DNA from 2 places in the Corynebacterium sp. 2571A genome. Region 1 is predicted to be linked to the other one. Evidence: predicted binding sites of a transcription regulator. Region 1 holds the regulator's gene; the other holds the start of a gene.
What was found. Region 1 encodes LexA, which represses DNA repair genes until DNA is damaged. Its sites were predicted from a motif close to CGAACANNTGTTCG; they were not measured.
Positions count from the first base shown of each region.

Region 2: a site for LexA is predicted at 2,110-2,123, ahead of QQS53_RS02235 (error-prone DNA polymerase). Genes of this name have one in related genera too.

Region 1 covers NZ_JASTTE010000004.1:11,369-14,870, forward strand. The annotation lists gene ptsP (phosphoenolpyruvate--protein phosphotransferase) at 1-316, shown strand, start outside; gene QQS53_RS08765 (DeoR/GlpR family DNA-binding transcription regulator) at 419-1,201, opposite strand; gene lexA (transcriptional repressor LexA) at 1,458-2,162, opposite strand; gene QQS53_RS08775 (hypothetical protein) at 2,418-2,864, shown strand; gene nrdR (transcriptional regulator NrdR) at 2,985-3,443, shown strand; gene hrpA (ATP-dependent RNA helicase HrpA) at 3,459-3,502, opposite strand, start outside.
Region 2 covers NZ_JASTTE010000001.1:442,285-445,786, forward strand. The annotation lists gene QQS53_RS02225 (methionine ABC transporter ATP-binding protein) at 1-904, opposite strand, end outside; gene QQS53_RS02230 (MetQ/NlpA family ABC transporter substrate-binding protein) at 1,025-1,900, opposite strand; gene QQS53_RS02235 (error-prone DNA polymerase) at 2,145-3,502, shown strand, end outside.

The sequences.
Region 1 (3,502 bases):
CCCGTGGCAGCCGGCCGTGCTGCGGCTTATCCAGCACACCTGCGTGGTCGGCGGCGACAACAACGTCCCCGTCGGCGTCTGCGGCGAGGCCGCCGCGGATCCGATGCTCGCCGCGGTGCTCACCGGCCTGGGCGTTAACTCCCTGTCGGCCGCCTCGACCGCCGTTGCCGGCGTGGGCGCGCAGCTAGCCGAGCTGAGCTTTGAGGACTGCCAGAAGATCGCAGCAGCGGCCGTGTCCTGCGAAGGCCCCTCTGAGGCCCGCGAGAAGGTCCGCGAGCTCATCGAGGAATTCTCCCGCCCCGCGGCGGACAACTAAACGCCGCCGAAAAACATCACACCCGGCCCAGGCCCCGCTTTTCAAGTTGCGGGCCTGCGCCGGGTGTTTGGTATGTGGGGGAAGGGAGGGAAAGGCCCTTCTTTAAGCGTCGGCGGTGACGACCGTGATTTCGCGCTCGCGTAGCGCGTCGACGAAGCTTTGCGGTGCCGCCGAGTCCGTGATGACGACGTCGATGTCGGAGATCTTGGCAAAGCTGACCAAATAGTCGTTGCCCAGCTTGGAAGAGTCGCACAGGACAACGACCTTGCGGGCGTTGGTGACGAACGCGGCCTTGATGGCCGCCTCCTGCGCGTCCGCCGTGGACAGGCCGTGGTCCAGGGTCAGGGCGTTGGTGCCGATGAAGGCGACGTCGGCGCGCAGCAGCGCCATGGTGCGCAGGGCGGTGTCACCGACTACCGCCTGGGTAATGCCGCGTACCGTACCGCCCAGCAGCTGGACGTCCTTGATGCCGTTATTAGCCAGGGACAGGGCAATGGGCAAGCTGTTGGACACGATGGACAGCTGGTTGGCCAGCGGGCTGGCGGCGATCAGGTCGCTTAAGGCATTCGTGGTGGTGCCGGCGTCCAAGAAGATGCTGCCTGGGGTCTCGGGGAGGAACTCGAGGGCGGCCTCGGCGATCGCGGACTTTGCCCCCGTGGCCGAGCGCGAGCGCGTGTCGAGGGTGAACTCGGCGGTCTGGAAGGTCTGCGAGGCCACCGCGCCGCCGTGGACGCGGTGCACCACGCCTTCCCGGTCCAAAACGGCCAAGTCGCGGCGAATGGTTTCTGCGGTGACGTTGAATTTGTGGGAGAGTTCCGTGACATTGACGCGTCCCTCGACGGCGGTGAGGGACGCAATCTGCCGACGGCGTTCTTCTGCATACATGGGGGTAGTTCTCCTCGGTCCGTGGGTACGCACGCTGATGGGTTAGCGCACACGGTGAAATGGGTCTACTCAAATTGTCTCAGAAAAACCGCGTGGGCAAACACAAACAGAACAACCCAAGCGCCCGATTCTTGGGCTGCTTGGGTATCTCTTGAGGTAGATCGGACAAACCGGACCCGGGATCACACACACGGCGTGAGATTTTGCATGCCTGATTACCTCAGAAAGGGGGAATAACGCGGGATGTTCCGGGGAATTAAAGCTTGCGCATCACGGAGACGACCTTGCCCATGATTTCTGATTCGTCCCCGTTGATGGGGGAGTAAGCGTCATTGTGCGGCAGCAGCCAGACGCCGGTGGAGTCGCGGTGGAATTCCTTGACGGTTGCCTCCTCGCCGTCCAGTAGGGCCGCGACGAAGTCGCCTTCCTCGGCCGTGGACTGCGAGCGAACGATGACCCAATCCCCGTCGAGGATGCCGGCGTCCCGCATGGAGTCGCCTACGACCTGCAGCATGTAGAGGTCCCCGCCGCCGACGACCTCGTCCGGCATGGGGTAATAGGTGTCGATGTTTTCTTCGGCCGTGATGGGGGTCCCGGCGGCAATGCGCCCGACGACGGGGATGTAGCTGACCTGGCCCGCGTCCGGCGGGGTCTGGGGGAGCTCGGCGGACTTGCTGGCCTTCTCGGCCTTCGCGTCTTCCTTCTCAGTGTTGAGGTGGCGAACGTCGACCGCACGCGGCTTGTTGGGATCGCGCCGCAGGAAGCCCTTTTCCTCCAGCTGCTTGAGCTGATAGGCCACCGAGGAGGTGGACTGGAGGCCGGCCGCGTCACCGATCTCGCGGATGCTCGGCGGGTAGCCGCGCAGGAGCACGGCGTCGTGAATGACCTCGAGGATGCGCCGCTGGCGGGCACTCAAGGAGTCCAGGGTGGGCTTCTGTGAGGATTTGCTGGGTCGGGCCATGGTCTTTAACTCTCCAAGTTGGTTGGCAGGTCGGATAGTCGGTCACAGGCACTGCGGGCCCGCGTAAATTCCTACCTTCATTTCTAGCACGAAAAGTACAAATGTTCGAGATCTTCGACCGCGCGCTAGACAAACTCTGGGAAGCCTGCTATAAATCGAACACAGAACCTAATTCGAACATTCGAACGAAGAAAAGCCGGCGCCATGTCGGGGTCCAGATTTAGACTCGGTGGCACCAAGAAAGGAAAGATTACTATGACTCTCGCATTTGATGACCGCCGTATTGCTAACACCGAACATGCAGCTTACCGCTCCGGCGCCCTCGCGCCTTCCGTGGTCCCCGCGGCCGCGGTGTGGGAGCCTTCCGCCCCCTTTTCCGGAAACCGCAACCCCAACGCCGGCTGGCCGGGAGGCGGGCCGGCCGGCACGAGTGAGCGTTATTCTCGAACCCTCACGCTAGATAATCGAACAGACCGTCGTTCGCAGCCCGCGTTGAGTGCCGAGGATTTCGCAGGGCAGCCGCGCGGCGCCGTTACTGAGCAGGCGCGCCAGAAGGGCAACTACGCGCTCGGTGCTGTGTTCGGATTCGCCGTCTTCCTGGGCACGTTGGCGGCGGGCATGGGCCTGGTCGACGGCACGGATGCGGCCGGTTCCCTGGGCACGACGGACAGCGCCGTGACCCAGCAGGCGACCCTGAACTAGTAGGCGGGCTCGCCCGGCCGGTTGAGGCGCGCTCCGGCGCAGTAGACTGGTAGCGCATCCGCTTTATCTGCGGTGGCGGATTGAGCCGGAAAGCTAGAAAGATACGGGGAGCGAGCCACATTGTATTGCCCATTTTGTCACCACGAGCAGTCACGCGTTATTGATTCCCGCGTCGTTGACGCGGGTGCGTCCATCCGCCGCCGGCGCGAGTGTTCTTCGTGCCGGGGCCGTTTCACCACGGTCGAAAAGGCGGTGCTGTCCGTGGTTAAGCGCAACGGGCTGTCCGAGCCCTTCAGCCGCGACAAGCTGATCCGCGGCGTGCGCCGCGCCTGCCAGGGCCGCGACGTCTCAGACGACGCGCTCAAGCGCCTAGCCCAGGAGGTGGAGGAGACCGTGCGCAGCCACGGCAGCTCCCAGATCAACGCCAACGATATTGGCCTTGCCATCCTCGACCCGCTGCGCGACCTCGATGAGGTGGCGTACCTGCGCTTTGCCTCCGTGTATAAGTCCTTCGACAGCGCGGACGATTTCGAGTCGGAGATCCGCCTGATGAAGCGCCGCGACCGCAGCAGTTTTTAGGCTCCCGCTGCCGCGCTAGGCTAGCTTATCGACCGCCTTTTGGATGCGCCGCAGGGACA
Region 2 (3,502 bases), on a different contig from region 1:
GGACGATGGAGATGGACACGCCGCGCTCGCGCAGCTGGGCGGCCGCGCCGAAGAAGCCGGAGTTTTCCGTCAGGTTGATGGTGAACAAGCGGCCCTCGTGGGCCAGCAGGTCGTCGGCCTCGACGTGGTCCGGGGTGTTGCGCAGGGAGGTGGACACGAAGCGCTGTGCCACCGGGGTCTGCGGGTTGGAGAAGACCTCGTAGATGGAGCCCTGCTCGACCACGCGGCCTTTCTCCATGACGGCGACCTTGTCGGCGATGGAGCGCACGACCTCCATCTCGTGGGTAATGACCACGATGGTGATGCCGAATTTCTGGTTGACCTGACGCAGCAGCTCCAGGACCTCGTGGGTGGTCTGCGGGTCCAGCGCGGAGGTGGCCTCGTCGGCCAGCAGGAGGCGCGGGTTGGTGGCCAGCGCGCGGGCGATACCGACGCGCTGCTTCTGCCCGCCGGAGAGCTGCTCCGGGTAGCTCGAGCCCTTGTCGCCCAAACCGACGAATTCCAGCAGCTCCTGCACGCGCCGCTTGCGCTCGGCCTTGGCCACACCGGCCAGCTGCAGCGGGTATTCGATGTTGCCGGCGGCCGTGCGGGAGTTAAACAGGTTGAACTGCTGGAAAATCATGCCGATGGAGCGGCGCAGGGAGCGCAGCTTCTTCTCCGACATGCCGGCGATGTTGGTCTCGTCCAGCAACAGCTCGCCCTCGGTCGGGGTGTCGAGCCCGTTGATGAGGCGCACCAGGGTGGACTTGCCGGCGCCGGAGTAGCCGATGATGCCCATGATTTCGCCGGGCTCCACGGCCAGGTTGACATCGTCGAGCGCCTGGGTGGTGGTCTTTTTATGCTCAAAGACCTTGGATACGTGGCGGAACTCGACGCGGGTTCCGGTAGTGGGTGATTCGGTCACTAAAAGCCCCTTGGTAGTTGCGTGTGCAGTGGCGGGTTCATTAAACGTGGCACAACCCCGGCAACGCGGTAGCCATTGAGCTGGGCGCGTCGGCGGGGTAGAAGGTGCCGGGGAGGAAGTTTAGAGCTCTTCCTCGAGGCGGTTGAGGATGTCCTGCAGCTCCTGCGGGCTGCGCTCCACGGAAACGGACGTGCCCTTGGAGTCTTCCTGCACGGCTTCCTGGACCTCGGGGGTGTGCCAGATCTTGACGAGCTCCTGAAGGGTCTCGTTGTCGGCGTCCTCCGAGCGCACGGCGAAGACGTTGATGTAGGGCTCGGCCTCCTCGGAGTTCGGGTCGTCCTGGACCACCGCGGTGGTCGGGTCGATGCCGGCGCGCTCCAGGAAGGAGTTGTTGATGACGGCCGGGGTGCCCTCGCTGTAGGCGGAGGTGGTCTGCTCGGCGCCGACCGGGGTGACCTTGACCTTGGAGGCCTTCTCATCGATATCGGCCGGGGTCGGGGTCAAAAGCCCGTCCTGCTTCAGGGTGACCAGGTCCTGCTGGACCAGCAGGTTGATGGCGCGGCCCTGGTTGGTGGAGTCGTTCGGGACGGCGACGGTCTCGCCCTCGATGCCGTCCAGGGAGTCGTGGTCCTTCCAGAACAGGGCCAGCGGCACGATCTCGGTGGCGGCGATCGGCACCAGGTCGGTGCCGTTGCCCTTGTTGTACTCGGCCAGGAATTTCAGGTGCTGGAAGTTGTTGGTGTCCAGCTCGCCCTGCTCCAGGGCCTGGTTCGGGGTGGTGTAATCCGAGTAATTGACGATGTCCAGGTCGAAGCCCTGGTCCTTGGCGGCGGTTTCAAACGCCGCCCAGGCCTTCTTGGAGGCGTCGGTGGTGCCGACGGAGATCTTCGAGTCCTTGGTGATTTCGCCTCCCTCGGAGTCGGAGGAACAGGCGACGAGGCCGGTCGCTGCCACGACGGTGGCGGCGGCTGCGGCAAGGGCGCGGCGGATCTGCATGAGAATGGTCCTTTTCTGTGTGACTTTTATAAGGCCGGGCGGTGTTACGGGGCAGTGCCCGGGCGCCGTCCGGTAGGCGTAATAAAGCGGGTTGCGGGGCGCGCAACCTCGATGGGTTATAACCTAACAGCCTGTATACCGCTTTGTCTATTTACTTGCAGATTTTATGCATATTCACAGACTGCTTGGTTTGTAAGGTTGCTGCAATTAGAACACGGGTTCGTATCTTGCTAGGCTGTCCGGCGTGAGGTTTAACGGCGGACGGGCACTGAGCTGGTCGCGGCTGGAGCGGATCCTTTCCGGCCGCCCGGCGCTCACACCTGTGCCCGTAAACCACAGCGCTGAGCAGGACTTGCCGCGCGAAACAAAGAAGTCCGCGGTGCCGTTTGCGGAGCTGCACGCCGTGTCGAGTTATTCGTTTCTGCAGGGCGCTTCTGAGCCGGAGGAACTGGTCGAACGCGCAGTTGAACTAGGGCTGGAATCCCTGGCGCTGGTGGACAGGGACGGTTTCTACGGCCTGATGAAATTCGCCGAAGCCGCCGCCCGTGCCGGCCTGCCCACGGTCTTCGGCGCCGAGCTGAGCCTGGACGAGGGCGTCCTGACGGTGTTGGTGCGCGGCCCGGAGGGCTACCGGCGCCTGTCGCGGCTTATCGCCCAGGCCAAGATGGCGGCCGGGGAGAAGGACAAGACCGCCTACCCGCCGCTGGCGCAGGTCGTCCGCGCCCTGGGCGAGGAGGTGGTCTACCTCGCCGACGTGGACTGGGTGGACCGGCTAGGCCAGCTGGTGGGCGCCGCCGGGGACAGCAACGTGGTGCTCGAATACGCCAGCACCATGGTGCCGGCGGACGCGGACCGCCACCGCCGGCTGGATAGCGCCCGGGAAGACTGGGGGTTGCGGGCTATAGCGAGCGCCCGCCCGGCGGCGGCGCGGCGTACCCAGGCCCGCCTGGCGGCGGCGAAAAACGCCTTGGCCCACCGGCAGTCCCTGCAGCAGGCGGACCCGGACCAGCACCCGATGGGGGCGAGCTGGCTGCGCTCCGGCGAGGACATGGCGCGCCTGCTGCCCGGGCGCGAGGATCTGCTGGCCGCCGCGGCCCAGCTGGGGCGCGAATGCAGCTTCAGCTGGGACGTTTTGGTGCCCAACCTGCCGCACTTTGACGTGCCGGACGGGCACACGGAGATGACCTGGCTGCGCGAGCTGGTTGACGTGCGGGCGCGCAAGCGCTATGCCAGCCGGCCGGCCGATATCCGCGAGCGCGCGAAAAAACAGATAGAACACGAGCTCGCGGTGGTGGAGCAGCTGGGCTTTCCCGGCTATTTCCTCATCGTCACGGACCTGGTGGATTTCTGCCGCCGGGAAAACATCCTGTGCCAGGGCCGCGGCTCCGCCGCCAACTCCGCGGTCTGCTTCGCGCTCGGTATCACGAACGCGGAGCCCATCTCCGCGGGCCTGCTCTTTGAGCGCTTCCTGTCCCCGGACCGGGACGGCCCGCCGGACATCGACGTCGATATTGAGTCCGGCCGCCGCGAGGAGGTCATCCAGTACGTCTACTCCGCCTACGGGCGCCAGCAGGCCGCGCAGGTGGCCAACGTCAACACCTA